DNA from 3 places in the Clostridium tanneri genome. Region 2 is predicted to be linked to each of the others. Evidence: riboswitches for the same ligand, from Rfam matches in the RefSeq annotation. Region 2 holds a riboswitch; each other region holds the start of a gene.

Evidence for each region. Region 2 has a riboswitch for lysine ahead of P8V03_RS16045 (amino acid permease). Riboswitches for the same ligand answer to the same signal wherever they lie in the genome.
Region 1: it holds a riboswitch for lysine, as region 2 does, so the genes downstream of both, P8V03_RS04565 (APC family permease) here and P8V03_RS16045 (amino acid permease) in region 2, are expected to answer to the same signal.
Region 3: it holds a riboswitch for lysine, as region 2 does, so the genes downstream of both, P8V03_RS02640 (aspartate kinase) here and P8V03_RS16045 (amino acid permease) in region 2, are expected to answer to the same signal.

The regions. Positions count from the first base shown of each region.
Region 1 covers NZ_JARUJP010000004.1:9,772-16,056, reverse strand. Annotated here, with positions in the region: gene P8V03_RS04570 (amidohydrolase) at 112-1,737, opposite strand; gene P8V03_RS04565 (APC family permease) at 1,853-3,226, opposite strand; lysine riboswitch at 3,366-3,549, opposite strand; gene P8V03_RS04560 (hypothetical protein) at 3,737-3,949, shown strand; gene P8V03_RS04555 (translation factor GTPase family protein) at 3,989-5,944, shown strand; gene P8V03_RS04550 (ABC transporter ATP-binding protein) at 6,027-6,285, opposite strand, start outside.
Region 2 covers NZ_JARUJP010000025.1:9,185-15,469, forward strand. Annotated here, with positions in the region: gene P8V03_RS16040 (phytoene desaturase family protein) at 247-1,755, shown strand; gene P8V03_RS16045 (amino acid permease) at 1,833-3,275, opposite strand; lysine riboswitch at 3,406-3,580, opposite strand; gene P8V03_RS16050 (hypothetical protein) at 3,674-3,967, opposite strand; gene P8V03_RS16055 (aspartyl-phosphate phosphatase Spo0E family protein) at 4,580-4,726, opposite strand; gene P8V03_RS16060 (Ig-like domain-containing domain) at 5,113-6,285, opposite strand, start outside.
Region 3 covers NZ_JARUJP010000002.1:73,746-80,030, forward strand. Annotated here, with positions in the region: gene P8V03_RS02630 (glycoside hydrolase family 94 protein) at 1-382, opposite strand, end outside; gene lysA (diaminopimelate decarboxylase) at 534-1,832, opposite strand; gene P8V03_RS02640 (aspartate kinase) at 1,857-3,059, opposite strand; lysine riboswitch at 3,175-3,349, opposite strand; gene P8V03_RS02645 (M18 family aminopeptidase) at 3,470-4,771, opposite strand; gene P8V03_RS02650 (PRK06851 family protein) at 4,952-6,055, shown strand; gene hydE ([FeFe] hydrogenase H-cluster radical SAM maturase HydE) at 6,108-6,285, opposite strand, start outside.

The DNA.
Region 1 (6,285 bases), on a different contig from region 2:
GCCCTATGGGGTGAACACTAGAAAAAAAGTATTTCACCTATAGAGTCTCTTTTACATTACAATGAATGCCTCAGTACTTTTTTATCCTTTGCAGGTTATTAGAAGGGGCGTCTATCTTTTAAAGACAACCTTTCCACCTAATATAGTCATTTGTATTTGAATATCTTTGATTTTATCTTCAGAAACCTGAAAAATGTCCTCAGATAAAACTACCATGTCTGCTAGTTTACCTTCTGTAATAGAGCCTTTAATGTTTTCTTCAAAGGAGGCATAGGCACTTCCAAGGGTGTAGTTATAAAGGGCTTCTTCAACGGTAAGCCTTTGCTCCGGCATCCAGCCTTCCTCTGGGTAACCTTTAAGATCCTTTCTAGTTACTGCACAGTAAATTGAAGGCATAACATCTAGTGGCTCTACAGGGCAGTCAGTGCCAAGTGCAATATGAATTCCTTTTTGCAGCATTGTTTTAAAGGCATAGGAGTTTTCCATTCTGTTCTTTCCAATTCTATCTTCTACCATATGCAAGTCATAATGGATAAAGATTGGCTGAATATGAGCTAGTACATCTAGTTCCTTAAACTTGTTAAGTAAAGTCTCATCAGTTATTTGACAGTGAACTATGCTGTGGCGGTGATTCTTTCTAGGAATAACCTGTAAGGCTTTTTCTATTGCTTCAAAGGTCATATACATTGGTTTATCTCCGATACAGTGAACTGCAACCTGCATGCCTTGTCTGTGAGCTATTCCTATAAGTTCATCCAATTCCTTTTGAGTATAAACTAATATACCAGAGGTAGAAGGGTCATCAGAGTAGGGTGCGCATAAGGCTGCAGTTCTAGCACCTAAAGAGCCGTCAACTAATATTTTAAGAGGTCCTATTTTAAAGAACTCATCACCCTGTCCTGTCATATAGCCTTCCCTTAAAAAGTTTGTTACTTTATCCATAGTTTTTAGAAGGTATTGTTCATATATTCTTAAGGTTAGGTTGTTTTCATCTTTTAATTCCTTATAGGCCTTTATAACCATATCGTAATCTACACCTGGAATGTGGCCAAAGTCATCAGATTGAATAGAGGTTAGGCCTTGGCTGTTAGCATAGGCTGCTGCTTCCTTTATCATCTCTTTTACTTCTTGTAAAGTCGGGCTTGGAATTTTGTTGTTTATAAGAGCAAGAGCCTTTTCTCTAAAAATACCTAAAGGCTCACCCTTTTCATCTACATCAAACTGTCCTCCCTCAATTTGAGGAGTGCCCTTTGTAATACCAGCAAGTTCAAGGGCTTTGCTGTTAACCACTGCTATATGAATGCAGGCTCTAGTTAAAACTATTGGATGCTCCGTAGATATTTTATCCAAATCATATCTTGTAGGAAATCTCTTTTCACTTTGAAAGTAATCGTGGTTCCAGCCCTTTCCTAAGACCCACTTACCTTTCTCTATAGCTTTTTCCTCTATAAAAGTCTTTGTTTTTTGCAGTATATCATCTATAGAGGTACAGTTATTTAGCTCTACCATTTTTAAGCTATTTGCAAAGTTTAGAAGGTGCATATGGCTGTCGTTAAAGCCTGGAACCATTACTTTTCCACCTAAATCTATAACCTCAGTGTTTTCAGTTTTAAGGGATAAAACCTCATTGTTTTTTCCGATTTTAATTATTTTTCCATTTTTAACAGCAACAGCCTCTACAATTTCTTTAGAGCTGTCCATGGTGTGAATTTTTCCATTTGTTATTATTAAGTCCATATTTTAAGACCTCCAGTTTAGAAGTTTTTTATAGTTTAATATCCTTACTAGTCATATAGTATATATTTATCCCTGCAACTAAAGCTGTAATCTTTAATTGCAGGATGGTATAATTTTATGCTTCTATTTTTTTCTTATTAGACTCATTATTCATTCTATTTTTAAACACATAGTACACAGGTACGCCTACTATAGGAACTATAAGTCCTATTAGTGAAGAGCGAGGGTCTGTAATTAAAGTATTTACTAAAATAAATAGAGAAACTAATATTACTAGAATTGGCAATATTGGATATCCCCATACCTTATAAGGTCTTTCCATATCAGGATATTTTTTTCTTAGTACAAATACAGAGCATATAGTAAGAATATAGAATATCCACTGTGAAAATACAACCATTGTTGTTAGCTGCTGGAAAGAACCAGTGAAAATCAATAATATAGATACTACAGCAGAAGCAATTAATGCTGGTACTGGAGTTTTATATTCTGGGTGAATTTTTTCAAACCATTTAAAGAAAATACCGTCCTTTGCCATAGCGTAGTACAAACGTGGAAAAGCAAGTACACAGCCATTACAAGAACCAAATATAGAGAGAAAAGCTCCAATTGTAACTAAAATTCCGCCGGCAGAACCTATAAGTTTCACTGCGGCAGCGGCACCAGGGTTTGCATTTGAAGCTATAACACCAACTGGTAAAACCTTTAAAAGAGCATAGTTAAATAGCATATAAACTGCTGTAACACCAGTTATAGCAATAATCATTGCAAGTGGGAGGTTTTTTCTAGGGTTTTTAATTTCTTCTGCCACTGTATTAAGGTTTGTCCACCCTTCATAAGCCCAAAGGGATGCTATTAAGGCTACAGCAAAGGTTCCTGCAATTCCTGTCCCTGCACCAGGTGATACTGTCATAGGATTATGTTCACCACCAAGAGCAAAGCCTAAAGCAATAATTATTAGTATAGGGATTAGTTTTCCAATCATGAATACATTTTGAATTAAGCTTCCAAATTTGATTCCCAGGCAGTTTATAACTGTTAAAATAATTATAACTGCTACTGCAAAAAGTTTTATAGCCATAGGAGATAGGGGATACAGATTGCTAAAATAGGTTCCAAGACCTACCGCAAGAGCTGCAATAGAGCCGGAAGCACCAATCCAAAAGAAGGTCCAGCCTTGCAGAAAACCAACTAAAGGACCGAAAGCCTCTCTTAAGTAAACGTAGGCTCCTCCAGACCTTGGCATAGCTGCTCCAAGTTCAGCATAGCAAAGTCCTGCAAGTAAACTAACTACTCCTCCTGCCAGCCAAACCAGCATAGCGAAACCGGGAGCATTGTTTGAACGCTGAAGTACAAAGGAGCCTATAAAAAATATTCCAGATCCTATCATAATTCCAGCGATTATGGACACAGCACTGAAAAGTCCCATTTCTCTTTTAAGTTCCGTATCTATTTTTGTAAGTTCTGATATTTTATTATTATTACCCATTATAACATTCCTTTCATACTAAATTTAACTAAAAAGTCATTTTTTCTATAAAAATGGAAACAAAAAAACACCTAACAGGTTGTTAAGTGTGTCTTTTATACATATAAGTATGCATACCTACACCTCCCCCTTAAACCTAGAATGAGATAGCGCTCCATTAGAATAATGGTCAGTTATTCTAATGACAGTCCTGCACCTCTTTGATGCAGACCCAACCTTAAGCTTTAGGTTCTTAAGATTTCGGCGATGGCTCCTTTCTGTATACTTCTCCGGTTTCCAGCCTCCATATACTTACTTTTAGACATCGCGCCTCTACCTCACCTCTTTAGGAGATGAGGCATTATTCATTTTTTTTAATATTAATACAATATGGTTAAAGTTGTCAAGAGCAAATGAAGGAAAATTTCAATTTTTCTTATCATTGTTTCGGTTTTATAGCTATAGTATAATTTAGCTATAAATACAAGAAAGTCCTGTAATCACTTAATTTTTAGGGGAGTGAAGATTAAAATGGGTAACTTTGAAAAAATGACTTCGCGGGAATTGGAAAAAAAGCTTTTAGAACTGAAGGAATACTTAGAGGATGTAGAGGAGGAAAGAATGCATGTGCTAGGACAAACTGGAATACATGTTCCTGGTGCTGCGGTAAGAAAATATGAAGCAGAGATAGAGGAAATAAAAAATAATATTAGGCAAGTAGAGCATTTATTAGGAAAGAAATAAGAGAGAGTAAGGTTTATAGCAAAAGACAGAGGTGACAAGATGAACAAAACCATTGGAATACTAGCACATGTAGATGCAGGTAAAACTACCTTTTCAGAACAGCTGCTTTATCATACAAAAAGTATTAGACAGAGGGGGAGGGTTGATCATAAAAATGCCTTTCTGGATAGCCACCATATAGAGAAGGAAAGAGGAATTACTGTATTTTCAGGGCAGGCAGTAATGACTTACAATGACTCAAATTATTATTTAATAGATACTCCTGGACACGTAGACTTTTCTTCTGAAATGGAAAGAGCCATACAGGTAATGGATTATGCCGTAATAATAATCAGTGCTGTAGAAGGGGTAGAAGGCCATACAGAAACGGTATGGCAACTTCTTAGAGAGCACAATATACCAACCTTTTTCTTTATAAATAAAATAGATAGAGCAGGTGCAGACCTAGAAAAGGTATTGGAAGAAATTCGTGTAAATTTAACGAAGGATATTTGTGATATAACAACTTCCTTTAATGAAGCTAGTATGAGTGAAGAACTAGTAGAATTTATTGCTGAAAGAGATGAAGAGCTTCTTGAAAGATATATGGAGGATAATTTCCACTTTGATCTATGGCTAAACTCCATGAGGACTATGATTAAGGAGAATAAGCTTTTTCCATGCTGCAATGGTTCTGCTCTTCAAGATATAGGCATTGTAAGTTTTCTAGAGAAATTAGATAAATTGACCCTTACAAAGTATTATAAAGAAGGCGATTTTTCAGGAAGAGTGTATAAAATTGGTCATGATGTAAATGGTACGAGGGTGACCTATATAAAGGCTTTAAGTGGAAGGTTGAAGGTAAGAGAGGAACTGTGCTATGGTGATGCAGAAGAAAAAATTTGTGAGAAAATAACTGGTATTAGAGTTTATAATGGAAATAAATTTAACGCTGTGGATGAGGTATATGCTGGAGAAATTTTTGCAGTAACAGGATTATCTAATGCTTCCGCTGGTGATGGCCTAGGAATATTAAGGGAAAAAGCAGTTTATGAAATGGTGCCTACTTTAAAATCTAAAGTGATATTTGATCCTTCTCTAAATATAAAGGAAATTTTACGGTGTTTTAGAATATTGGAAGCAGAAGACCCTTCTTTAAATGTAACCTGGGAAGAAAGTCTTCAAGAGCTCCAAATTAGTGTTATGGGAATTATTCAGCTGCAGATACTAGAGGAGCTGATTAGAGAAAGATTCAATTTAAATGTATCCTTTGGAAGGCCAGAAATTCTTTATAAGGAAACTATAGAATCAGTGGTAAAGGGCTGTGGTCATTTTGAACCCTTAGGTCATTATGCTGAGGTTCATCTTAAATTAGAGCCTGGCGAGAGGAACAGTGGAATAATCTTTGAGAATCTCTGTCACCCAGACCATTTAACAACTGGTAACCAAAATTTAATTGGTCATCACATTTTTGAAAGGGAACATCATGGACTGCTTACTGGTTCGCCGCTAACAGATGTAAAGATTACCTTATTAACAGGAAGAGCTCACAATAAACATACCTCTGGTGGTGATTTTAGAGAAGCTGCTTACAGGGCTCTAAGACAGGGATTGGAAAAAGCAAAAAATGTTTTGTTAGAACCTTATTACAGCTTCAAGATTAAGGTTTCTCTAGACCACATGGGAAGAGTTTTATCTGACCTAGAAAAGGCTAATGGAAACTTTCAGCCCCCTAAGATCATAGGGGATAAGGCTATTTTAACAGGTAAGGTACCAGTAGCCACCTTTATGAATTATAGTACTGAGTTAGCTTCCTTTACAGGTGGAAAGGGCACTTTAAGTTTAGTTTTTGGCGGTTACAGTCACTGCCATAATAAAGAAGAGATTATTGAAAAGATTAACTATAACAAAAATGCAGATCCTGAATATACATCCTCTTCAATTTTCTGTTCTAAAGGGCAAGCTTATGTTGTGAATTGGGATAGGGCAGAGGAGGAGATGCATTGCTTATATTAACAATTGAAGAAGATATTATTTGTTTTGTAGGGATTAAAGAAAGAGGTTATACCACTTTTAAAAAAGGGTATAACCTCCTTTTTTAAGCACCTTCGCTTAAAAATCTATATTGGGATGTATAAAGATTGTAATATAGTCCCTTTAACGCTACCAGTTCGTCATGAGTTCCTGTTTCAACTATTCTACCATCGTCAACCACCATAATTTTATCACAGTCCCTAATAGTGGAAAGCCTATGAGCTATAACGAAGGAGGTCCTTCCTTGAAGCAGCTTTTCAATACCTTTTTGAACAAGCTTTTCCGTTTGTGTATCAATATTGGAAGTAGCTTCATCTAGAATC
Region 2 (6,285 bases):
CTAAAATAATCGTATTTTCACATACATTATACCCTTTCGTCATTTTTTTGCAAAGTTAAGACCGCTTGTATGACATTTAAAGGTATAACTAAACCTCCATAATTTAGCAAACTCATAACATATCTCTAAACTTTTATTGCCAAATTTATGATACCTCTTTTTATTATAATAAAAAGAGAAAATTGTTCTAAATAGTAATGTGATTAATACTCTAGTAAAAGGAAATTAATATTTTTGGAGAGAAAGATGAGTAGAAAAAAAGTAATAATAATAGGTGCTGGGATTGCTGGACTTTCAGCAGGCTGCTACCTTCAGATGAACGGTTATGAAACAGAAATCTTTGAGCTTCACGGCTCCCCTGGAGGTCTTTGTACTGGTTGGAGGCGGCAGGGATATACCTTTGACGGATGCATTCATTGGCTTTGCGGCTCAAGTCCTAAAAATGAACTTCATACCATATGGGAAGAACTTCATGCTATTGATGAGAAAAATATAGTTAACCATGAAATCTTTATTCACACCGAACTAGAAAAAGGAAAAAGTTTTTCAGTTTACACCAACGTGGACAAATTACAGGAAGAAATGTTGAAGAATGCTCCTGAGGACAAAGAACTAATAGAAGAATTTATAGATGCAATTAACCTTTGCAAAAAATTTGATATACCTGTTCTAAAGCCTCAAAATTTATTTACCTTATTCCACAATATGAAATTTTTGTTTAAGGATTTTCCACTAGTAAAACTTCTAAATAAGTGGATGAAAGTGTCCATAGGAGAATTCCAGAAAAAATTTAAAAGTCCTCTTCTAAATAAAAACTTCTGTAAATTATTTGGTATGTACGAAGAAATGCCAATTCTAGCTCTAGTTTATACCCTGGCGCTTTTCGATATTAATTCTGCTGGCTACCCTATAGGTGGGTCAATAGAATTTATAAAATCTATTAAAAACAGGTATTTAAGCCTAGGCGGCAAAATAAATTACAATTCAAAGGTTGAAAAGATACTTATTTCAAATAATTCTGCTAAGGGGGTTAGGCTAAATAGTGGTAAGGAAGCTTATTCAGATCTTGTAATTTCAGCAGCAGATGGCCACTATACCCTCTATAATATGCTTGATGACAAGTTTATAGATGAAGATATTGAAGGTTACTATAAAAGCTTTAAAACTTTCCCTTCTCTTCTTCAGGTATCTTTAGGTGTTGATAGACTATTTAAGGGAATACCTGATGCAGTTACTTATAATTTTAATTTTAGTGCTCCTATATACATTGATAATAAGAATACCATTAGTAGTCTAGGTCTGGTGATTTATAACTTTGACCCTACCATGGCACCTAAAGGCAAGACCTCTATAACTACTTTTATTGAAGCAGACTATAATTATTGGACTGAGCTAAGAAACTCTGATTTGGAAAAATATAAGGCTGAAAAAGAAAGAATTGCAGAAGAAGTAATTGATAGGATAGATAAACTATTTGGAGAAGTAAAGTCCAAAGTAGAAGTTTATGATGTAGCTACTCCTTATACCTACAAAAACCACACCAATAACTGGAAGGGAAGCTTTGAAGGTTGGATACCTACTATAGATAATCTAGATAAAACTCTTAAAAAGACTCTTCCAGGACTTAAAGATTTTTATATGATAGGTCAATGGGTCCAACCTGGAGGTGGTCTCCCTACTGGCGGTATGCACGGCAGACATATTGCACAGCAAATATGTAAAGAAGATAGACGAAGATTTAAAACATTAAGATAATAAAAATATCGGTGGAGAATTTATCTTCCACCGATATTTTTATTTATTATAAATTTGTTAAAATACTTTTTCTCAAACTACTTATTAATATCAAAATCTACATCCATTAAGTCTATTACCTTTGTCTTATGCTTCATCTTATACCCTAGCCATAAAGCCAAGAATAGAGGTAGTCCTATATAGGAAGAAATTACTCCACTCCAATCTATCTTATCTGCTTGGAAGTAGCTAACACCCTGTCCCAAAATAACCACTGTACATAGTACTAATGCTATAATTGGGCCTAATGGGAATAGTTTTGCTGTATATTTTAATTTACCTAAATCACGGCCTTGAGCAACATATGCCTTACGGAAACGATAGTGACATAACGCTATACCTAACCATGCAACAAAGCCAGCAAGTCCTGAAGCTGCCACAAGCCATACATAAACTGTAGTCTCAGCATAAAGTCCTGTTAAGAAGCAAAGGGATGCTACAATTGTAGTTAATATCAATGAGTTTATTGGAACTCCTCTTGAGTTAACTTTTCCAAGCCATGCTGGTGCTTTACCATCCTTAGCCATTGCATACAACATTCTGCTTGAAGCGTACATTCCTGAATTTCCAGCAGATAAAACTGAAGTCAAGATAACTGCATTCATTAGTGATGCTGCTGCTGCGATACCAGCCTTTTGGAATACCATTGTGAAAGGACTTGTATCAACGCCCGCATCTGTGTAAGTTATTAATGCTCCTACAACAAAAATTGTTCCTAAATAAAATATTAAAATTCTCCAGAATATGGTATTTATAGCTTTAGGTATATTCTTCTCAGGATCTTCACTTTCTCCAGCAGCTATACCAACAAGTTCCGTTCCTTGGAATGAAAAACCTGCAATTAAGAATACCATAAATATTGATTTAGCACCTCCAACAAATGGTGCTTCTCCAACAGTAAAGTTTTTAAATCCTACTGCTTCACCACCAACTATTCCAAGAATTGTTGCGACTCCAACTATTAAAAATATAATAACAGTAATTACTTTAATACCAGCAAACCAGTATTCTGACTCTCCATATGCTCTTGCAGATAAAAGATTAAGTCCAACTATTAATACAAGGAATAAAACACTCCAGACCAAAGCTGGCACACCAGGTAACCAGTACTTCATAAGCAGCGCACCTGCCACCATCTCTGCTGCAACGGTAATCGCCCAGTTATACCAATAATTCCATCCCATAGCAAATCCAAAAGCTGGATCAACAAATCTTGAAGCATAAATTCCAAAAGAACCTGAGTCAGGCATGAAAGTTGCCATTTCTCCTAAACTAGTCATTAAGAAGTAAACCATAGCTCCTATACAAATATACGCCACCATAGCGCCCCCTGGACCAGCCTGATTAATTGTAGCACCTAATGCTAAAAATATACCTGTTCCAATGGCTCCTCCCATGGCAATCATGTTAAGATGTCTTGCCTTTAAACTTCTTTTAAGTTCTTGTGAACCTATATTGTTTTGTTCTGCAACATTTTGCATTTTTCTTCCCCCTTATCGGTTTTATTTTTTCCGATAAGTGAATTAACTAAGATAAGCAATAAAAAATACCCCGAGCATTCACTCAGGGTATAAAAATGTGCATTTCTATGCAACACCTATTAATTCCACATTGAATGATAGCTCACCACAATTTACCTTGTGACAGTCTTGCATATATTATATGCAAACCCAGCTATACAGCAGTAAAGCATGTGCTGTATGCTTCGGCAAAGTTCCCTTTCAAACTGCTTCATCGTGCTTACCTCTACAGTTTTACTCTTAAACTCTGCGCCTCTACCTCAGTTATTCACTTATTATACTAATTATTATACATGAGAACTTATAATTAGTAAACAACTTTTTTATGTTTTTCAACTTCCAATAGTCTACATTTTTCCCTATTGATACTCAAACATTATATTACAGCTTATTTCCGCTAGTTGAGCTTCATATTCACATTCCTCATATAAAGCTTCTGCATCACCATATCCATTAAGAATATTCTCAAAATATAATATTATAACTTTTTTTATGTACTCAGCGTAGTGATATTCCTTCGACTCCTCACCTTTTTCTATAGCTTCAAAATAAAGATTTTTAAATCTCTTTGCCATCTTGCCCATCTCATCGGCTTTGTCATTGTTAAATGCTTGCTCTACTACTTCCTTCGCTCTACTTAATCTGTCTACCATCTTCCAATATCCTCCTATTTAAAATAAATTTATACTTTAAATTTAATTCATGATTTATACATTTGAAAAATTGCTGTAAATAACAGAAACATACACTAATTTTACTCTTCTATAATGATATATTTGTTTTTTGACAAACTTTTGACGTCAAATATAAGTATAAACTATAAATAAATCTTTAGAAAGTACCACTTGAAGTATTCTCCTATATCTTTTCTTCTTTATCTTCATAGTATTAATTATAAAATAAAAAAGCCATGGATACTCCACAACTTTAATTGTAAACTTAATAAAAGGGCACTAAACCCTAAAGTAGTTTCTTGGACTTGTATCTATAAATAGTAACTAATTCCATAACAATTAAAGGTATTACACCCTCAATTTTAGAATTAATATTAAGTTAACTATTTTAGATACTAAACACTCACAAAATTCCATCTTTTTTTGAAATCTATCTCTTGTTAACCACTATATACCAAAATGTATACTTTATCAACTTTATTTCAAGATGTCACTTATTTGTGATCTGGTACCTATCGTTCTTCCACAATCTCTTAAATTCATATTGATGACTCAGAGCCAGCTTATTTTTTATAAAAACATAATTTTCTATTATACTGCTCCCTTTGTTAAGTAAATAAGATATATAAGCTTGTCCAGCTTTTGGCTTAATTTAACTACTTCCTCTGAATACAGAGAGCTAGTTTCTTCTACCAATTGGTTTAATTCTTTTCTTAGTGTTTCAATTTGTTCTTCCATAATTTCATCCCCATACTTACAAATTTAGACAACATTAGAAATTATAATACAATAAGTTTTCCAATTCAATACTTTCAAAGATTTTAACGTACATTTAACATGACACATTGGTTCTTTCCGGTGTTTCTTTGAGTTGTAATTAATCATTAGCTTTATTTATGTCTGTGATTTTTCTATACTAACCAGTTGTATCTTTTGTTCTATATCACTTTTTTATGGTCTTCTATGGCTTCTGCTTCACTCATTCGACATCTCCAATTTTGCAAAACAAAAAGGCACCATTCTATAATGTTTAGTAATAGTGCCTCTGTTATTCAGCCAACCATATTTTATGGTTTTAGGTAATTTACAAATATCATTTTCATTCACAGTAAAACTTACATTGACTAATTTTGTGTGATGCTGTCACTTGTATGCACTTCTGTAACTCTAACTGTTTTAACTATTAAGTCATCATATGTTGGAACAAATATAACATAGTTTCCATTTCCATCTTTCTGACTTCTTAAATCGATATCGTCTGATTCTATATTTGCAATTATACCTATCCTATCTCCACTTGCAACTTTTGTTTCGGGGTCTTTTATTGTGAATACTAATGTAGTTTTATGTCCAGTTGTATCTAATTTCACATATTCAACATCTAATTTAGTGCCCCTGTTTATAAATATAAAATCATCCTTATATGCTCCTATTATGTCAGGATCAACTGGTGTTTTAAGCGTAATATATATTTTTGCATCCGTTACTTTATTAGTAGTACCATCTACAGTAACTTTTGCACTGTAGTTATCTCTATCAGTCTCTGGTGCTATGCTATTATAGTATAATTTTTGAGTATTTGGTTCTATTGTACGTCCAGCTGCATCTTTTGATGGATCTGTTGAAGATGGATTTATTTGAAGCATAGCATTACTTCCAAGAGCTAGTACAGCATCTGCATTGTTTCCTTCACTGAATGTAAGAGTTACTTTACCATCACAGAGCTCTGCATCATCTGCAACTATTCCCGAAACTTTAAAATCTGCGCAGTTTATTGTATCTAAAGCATTATCTAATTGAAACTCTGCTTTAACATCATCTCCATTTTTATATAACTTAAATGTATTTTCTTCTAATTTGGGCCCAGTAGTCCAAGTTGAGGCTATTGTTAATGATTCTGGATAGAACTCCTTACCTGAAACATCTTTCACAGTCTTAATACCAATTTTCTTTACAAAATTATCTCCTGAAGTCGCCGATGGATCTACTGTCTTATTGGTATCCTTAAAGTCTATAACTACAGACTTATTGTCAGAACCTACTGTTATATCAACATTGTCTGGAAGATCTTCTGTATCACCGTTTCCATTAATATAGTAGTAATTACGCTTATCAGTAATTGAAGATAAATCCATTTTTGTTCCAAAGCATATAGCTGCTTCTGAGTTTGATTTCTTGAATGCTTCTACACTTAATTGTATATCATCACTTCCATCTATAGAGATTACCTGATCATCCATTTTATTTGGCTCAGTTGCTTTGTCGATTATATCTCTAACAGTTAACGTATATTTTGA
Region 3 (6,285 bases), on a different contig from region 2:
GGTTTCTATAATAAGCTTCTGGCATATTTCTCTTAATATCCTTATATTCCCTTTGTATTAAATAAAGGTTATCTAACAGCCATTCTGAAGCTTGAATTACATTATTTTTATTTCTAAACTCCTTATCTAGATAATCATGACTACTAAGTATTTTTCTATAGCTATCATCTAAGTTTTGAATTAACTTTCTTCTACAATTAGTTTTTCTTGTGACATCGGAATAATTAGATATCTCAAATGCGTGTTTTTTAAGTTCCTCTCTACTCGTGTTCACCACAGGAATATCATCCATTATGTTATGTTCTTTTGTTTCATCCTTGTTTGACAATATGTAAAAACTCACAATCAATATGATTATTCCTACAATAATAATATAAAGCATAAAAATCAATCCTTTCATGTAAAAGACTTTGTGCTTTGCTTATTATTCCCTAAAATATACAAAGTATAAATTAACTTTATAACTGAGTAATTTTTGCTACACATATAATTAAAAAATGCCTAGTAGTTTATTACTACTAAGCATTTTTTAATTATATAGATAATTCATTCTGAATAATTTCTTCATAACTTTGACGTCTGCAAATTAGCTTTGTGCTGCCTTCCTTCACTAACACCACTGCTGGCTTTGGTATTTTATTATAATTACTTGACATAGAATAGCCATATGCACCTGTACTTAATACCGCTAAGACATCTCCACTTTTAACTTTAGAAATTTCTACATTATTTAATAATATGTCTCCTGACTCACAACACTTTCCTGATATTGTAACAGTTTCCTTCAAAGTGCTTTCTATATTATTTGCTATAACACATTCATACTGTGCGTTATACAATGCAGGTCTTATATTATCTGTCATTCCCCCATCTACAGCTACATACTTTCTAACATCTGGAATGTCCTTGATAGAACCTATTGTATAAAGAGTCGTACCAGCATTACCTACAATAGATCTTCCTGGTTCTATAACTAGACTAGGAAGCTGGATATCTAGTTTATTTGCTACTTCTTCTGCTTTGTTTAATATTACCTCACAAAACTCTTCAATGGTTTTAGGTGTATCTCCTGTAGTGTAGTATATTCCAAATCCACCACCTAAGTCTAATTCCTGGATATCACAGCCTGTTTCATCTTTTATATTCTTTACTATAGATAACATAATCTCTACCTCATCTTCATAAGGTTTAGTATCAAATATTTGTGAGCCTATATGACAATGCAATCCGACAAATTCAATATTAGAAAGGCCTATTGCTTTCCTTACTGCATCTATAGTTTTGTTATTTAATATTGTAAAACCAAACTTGGAGTCTATTTGTCCAGTTTTTATATATTCATGAGTATGAGCTTCAATTCCTGGAGTTATTCTAAGAAGAATCTGTTGAACCTTACTTTGTTCCTTTGCTATTGAATTTATCTTTTCAATCTCGTATAAGTTATCAACAACAAATTTCCCAACACCAAGTTCAATACCCATCTTTATTTCCTCTGAAGTTTTATTGTTTCCATGAAAATATACATTTTTCATAGGAAACCCGCTTTTCCATGCAGTATAAAGTTCACCGCCAGAAACCACATCAAGACATAATCCTTCATCATTAACTATTTGACACATTGCTAAAGTTAAAAAGGCTTTTCCAGCATAGGCAACTTTATTTTTTTTCTCATATCCTTTAAAAGCATTGTAATATCTTTTACACTGACTTCTAATTAATTCTTCATCGATAACATATAGAGGAGTACCAAACCTTTCTGCTAAATCTACTGTACTTACTCCACCAATATATAGTGTATTATTTTTTGTTTCCATAGTACCTGCTAATCTCATAGTGGCTTTCCTCCTAAATACTAATTATAAGTTAAACTCTCCAGCTATTGCATTTATTGCTCTTAATTTATCTTCTTGCTTTATAGTACAAGTGATTCTAATCTCTGAAGTAGTAATCATTTTTACCTCTATATTATTTTCTCTAAATAACTTAAACATTCTAGCTGTTACTCCAGAAGTAGTTTTCATTCCAATTCCTACTATGGAAAACTTAGTTATATCCTCATCTATAGCTATTGCTTCCTTGCATGAATAGTGCTCTCGAACTATCTCTAAGCATTCATTTAAATCAGCCTTTGGTATTGTAAATGATAGATTAACTCTGTTATCTATTGGTGCCGTTTGACTTATCATGTCAATATTAATCCTCTTACTTGCAACACTTTCAAATAAACTTGAAATCATATTAATATCGTTATTTATATCCCTTATTGTTATTGCAACATCCTCATCACTTGTAGCTAATCCTGTTACTGGCTTACTTTCCATGTTCATGTTACTTACCCCCTTAATAATTGTACCTTTGATATCACTGTTACTTAATCCTACATAAATTGGAATGTTATATTTTTGTCCAAGCTCCACTGATCTAGAATGCATTACTTGAGCTCCAAGACTTGAAAGTTCTAGCATCTCCTCATAATCTATTTCATTTAGTTTCTTTGCTGCATTATATTTTCTTGGATCTACACCATATATGCCATCTACGTCTGTGTAAATCTCACATACCCCGGCTAACTTAACAGCAATTGCCACTGCAGTAGTATCTGAACCGCCTCTACCAAGGGTAGTAATATCTCCTTCCTGGTTAATACCTTGAAAACCAGCTACTATAACAATTTTTCCTTCTGATAAACTTCTTTTTATGTTGTCACCATCTATATCATCTATTAAAGATTTTCCATATTGACCACTTGTTTTAATCCCTATTTGATAAGCTGTATAGCTAACAGCACCATATCCTAATTCTTTAATTGCCATAGCTAATAACGCTGAAGACATCATCTCTCCTGTAGAGAGAAGAGCATCCAACTCTCTTTTGTCAGGATTTTTTGAAATCTGACCAGCAAGTTCTATAAGATCATCTGTGGTATCACCCATAGCAGAAACTACAACAACTACATCATCTCCTGCTTCTCTTCTTTTTACCACAGTATTAGCAACTTTTTTAATCTTGTCTATAGTTCCTACAGAACTTCCACCATATTTTTGTACTACAACTGCCATAACACCACTCCCTCAAATTTACTTACTTTCTAGAAACTTACTATAAGGAATAAAAATAAGTGCAGCAAAGGAACACCTCTGCCGCACATCAAAAACTTTTAAATGCAACTCCGTGTACCTTTGTAGCTCTCCACCTTCATAAATGAATGTGACAGCCTTGCACATATTATATGCAAAGCCAGAAAATAGTTTCGCCAAACTATTTTCTTCGGCTATAATTCCTTTCTTTATTTTTCATCGTCTGCAGACTCAAAATAAATACTCTTAATCACAGCACCTCTACCCTAGGTAAGTACTTCTATTAAATTGTACTTAGTTTATCATAAATAATTATACATTTCAACTACTTTTTATACCTTTTTCTTTATTCACAAATCATTGAATTTTAAAAATATACAGAGCTCTGCATATTATAATTCATAAAATTTTCTAAATGAATCTTCAGCATAGCAGTAGTCTTTTACTCCACCTAATTCTCTTATGGAGTGCATTGATAATATTGGAACTCCAATATCTACAGAAGATATGTTTATATGTCTTGAGGATATAGGTCCTATAGTAGAGCCTCCTCGCTCATCGGAACGATTTACAAAAATTTGCACTGGCACTCCTGCTTCACCACATATGCTTCTATAAACAGCACTAGATACACTATCTGAAGTATAGCTTTGATTTGCACTTACCTTGATAATAGGACCTTTATTAATAATAGGTCTGTTTACAGGGTCGGACTTTTCTCCATAGTTAGGATGTAGCGCGTGGCCTAAATCACTGGAAATTATAAATGACTTTGACAGAGACCTAAAGAATTCTTCTCTATCCTTACCAAGGCTAATACTTATCCTCTCTAATGTATTTGATAAAAGCGGAGAATCTGCTCCCTGTTTTGTAGTGCTTCCTACTTCCTCATTATCGAAACAAACTGCTACATTTGTAGCATTTCCTGCTTTTCCTTCTGTTAATGCCTTTATTCCTGCATAAGCCATAGATAGATCATCCAATCTTCCACTGGATATAAATTCATTATTGAGGCCAATAATTTTTCCCTTTTCAAATTCATACAGGAATAAATCAAAATCTAGTATATCATCTTCCTTTACTTCTAACTCTTCAGCTATAGTTTTTATTAGATACCTTCCTTTTTCAAATTCCTCATTGACTAGTGAGAGTAGAGGAAGTATATCCTTTTGCTTATTCAATTCTACACCTGAATTTATATTTCTATTCATATGTATTGCTAAGTTAGGTATAACTAAAATAGGTCTTTTTATATTTAATAGTCTTATTTCAGGACAGAATGGATTAGCGCTTTTTAAAGCAACTCTACCTGCTAAAGACAGTGGTCTGTCTAGCCATGTATTAATGATAGGTCCCCCATAAACTTCTGTATTTATCTTTATGTAAGAGCCTTCCACCTCCATATCAGGATTTGGTTTAACTCTAAAACTTGGAGAATCTGTGTGTGCTCCTATTATTCTAAAGCCCTCTTTGGATAGTTCCCCTTTTCCTACTACAAAAGCTACAATTGCTGATTCATTTTTTACTAAAAAGTATCCTTTTCCCTTTTCCAATTTCCAACTATCTTCTTCCTTAAGTTCAGTGAAATCTGAATTTAGGAGTATTGTTCTTATGGACTCTACTGCATGAAAAGCTGTAGGACTTTCGTAAATGAAGTCTATAAGCCCCTGTGCCCTTTCTAATTGGTCATTCATCTTTATTCCTCCACTATTTTAATAATTTATATTACTTTGCACTACGACCAGATAATTATACCAAAATTTATGTTCTTTATAAATATTTATCCAACTTAATATATTTTCAAATACACATAATCAAAATAACAGCACTTCGCATATTATATAATGATTGTAATTAAGTAGGAGTGTGTAATTATGAAAGGTAATATTCGAAACTTTTTTCCAGGTGGTAATACTTCTCTCGGCTTTTATTCTTTTTATGACTACATTATAAGTCAAGATACAGCAACGAGGAAGATTTGCATTAAAGGTGGTCCTGGAACTGGAAAATCATCTCTTATGAAAAAGATAGGAACATTTTTTAATGATAAAGGTTATGATGTTGAGTATCACCACTGCTCTTCTGATAACAATTCACTAGACGGTGTAGTTATTAAGGGACTTGATGTAGCTATATTAGATGGTACATCCCCTCACGTAGTAGATCCTCAAAATCCAGGTGCAGTAGATGAAATTCTTAATATGGGTCAACACTGGAATGAGGATGGCTTTAAGAAATATAGAGAAGACATTATTAAAACAAATAAACAAATCAAAGGTCGCTTTCAACGAGCTTACAAATTCATAGGAGCATCAAAACTAATACATGATGATTGGAGTAACTATAACAAAACTGCATTAGATAGGTCTAAATTAGCTGTTTTACAGGAAGACTTAAAGAATAAAATTCTATCAAACTACGAAATTGCTTCTATAGGAGCTGAACGCCACCTTTTTGCTACAGCCTTTACCCCTAATGGTATTGTAACCTTTATTGACTCTCTTTATGAAAGCTCAGAAAAGGTATATGTCTTAAATGGAGGACCTGGTACTGGTAAAACACAGATTTTAAAGTTCATATTAGAGGAGGCAATTAAGAGAGGATTTTTTGTGGAAGTATATCATGACCCACTTATTCCAGAAAGAATTGAGCACATTATCATACCTAATTTAAAAACTGCTCTTGTTACGTCTAATGAAATAAATCAAAAAAAATTCATTGGAACTCAGATATTTATGGATAACTTACTTGACTATGCTCTTGTGGATAAAGACGAAGTTCAAAAGGATAAAGATATCTTCTACAAATTATTAAATGAGGGATTAACTGTTATCGCTTCAGCTAAAAAACTTCATGATGATCTTGAAAAATACTATATAGAAAACATGAACTTTGAGGAAATTGACGAAGCCTATGATAAACTAGTAAATAGACTTTTAAAATATGAAAAAGAGCATGAAATTAATAAAACTATATAAACACATAAGTAAACTCTCGCAAAATGCGAGAGTTTACTTAAGAACCCTAAACTTATAAAGCCTCAATTTGTCTCCTAAATCCCTTTGATGTTGAAACTGCTCTACCTATAGCTTTTATTTTGCCTGTTATACAGTTTCTACAATGTGATGGAGTATCTCCTGTACATATCTTTCCAGGATAAAGAGCATATAGCTTTCTGTACTCTCCCTCGGTAACATTTGGCATAACT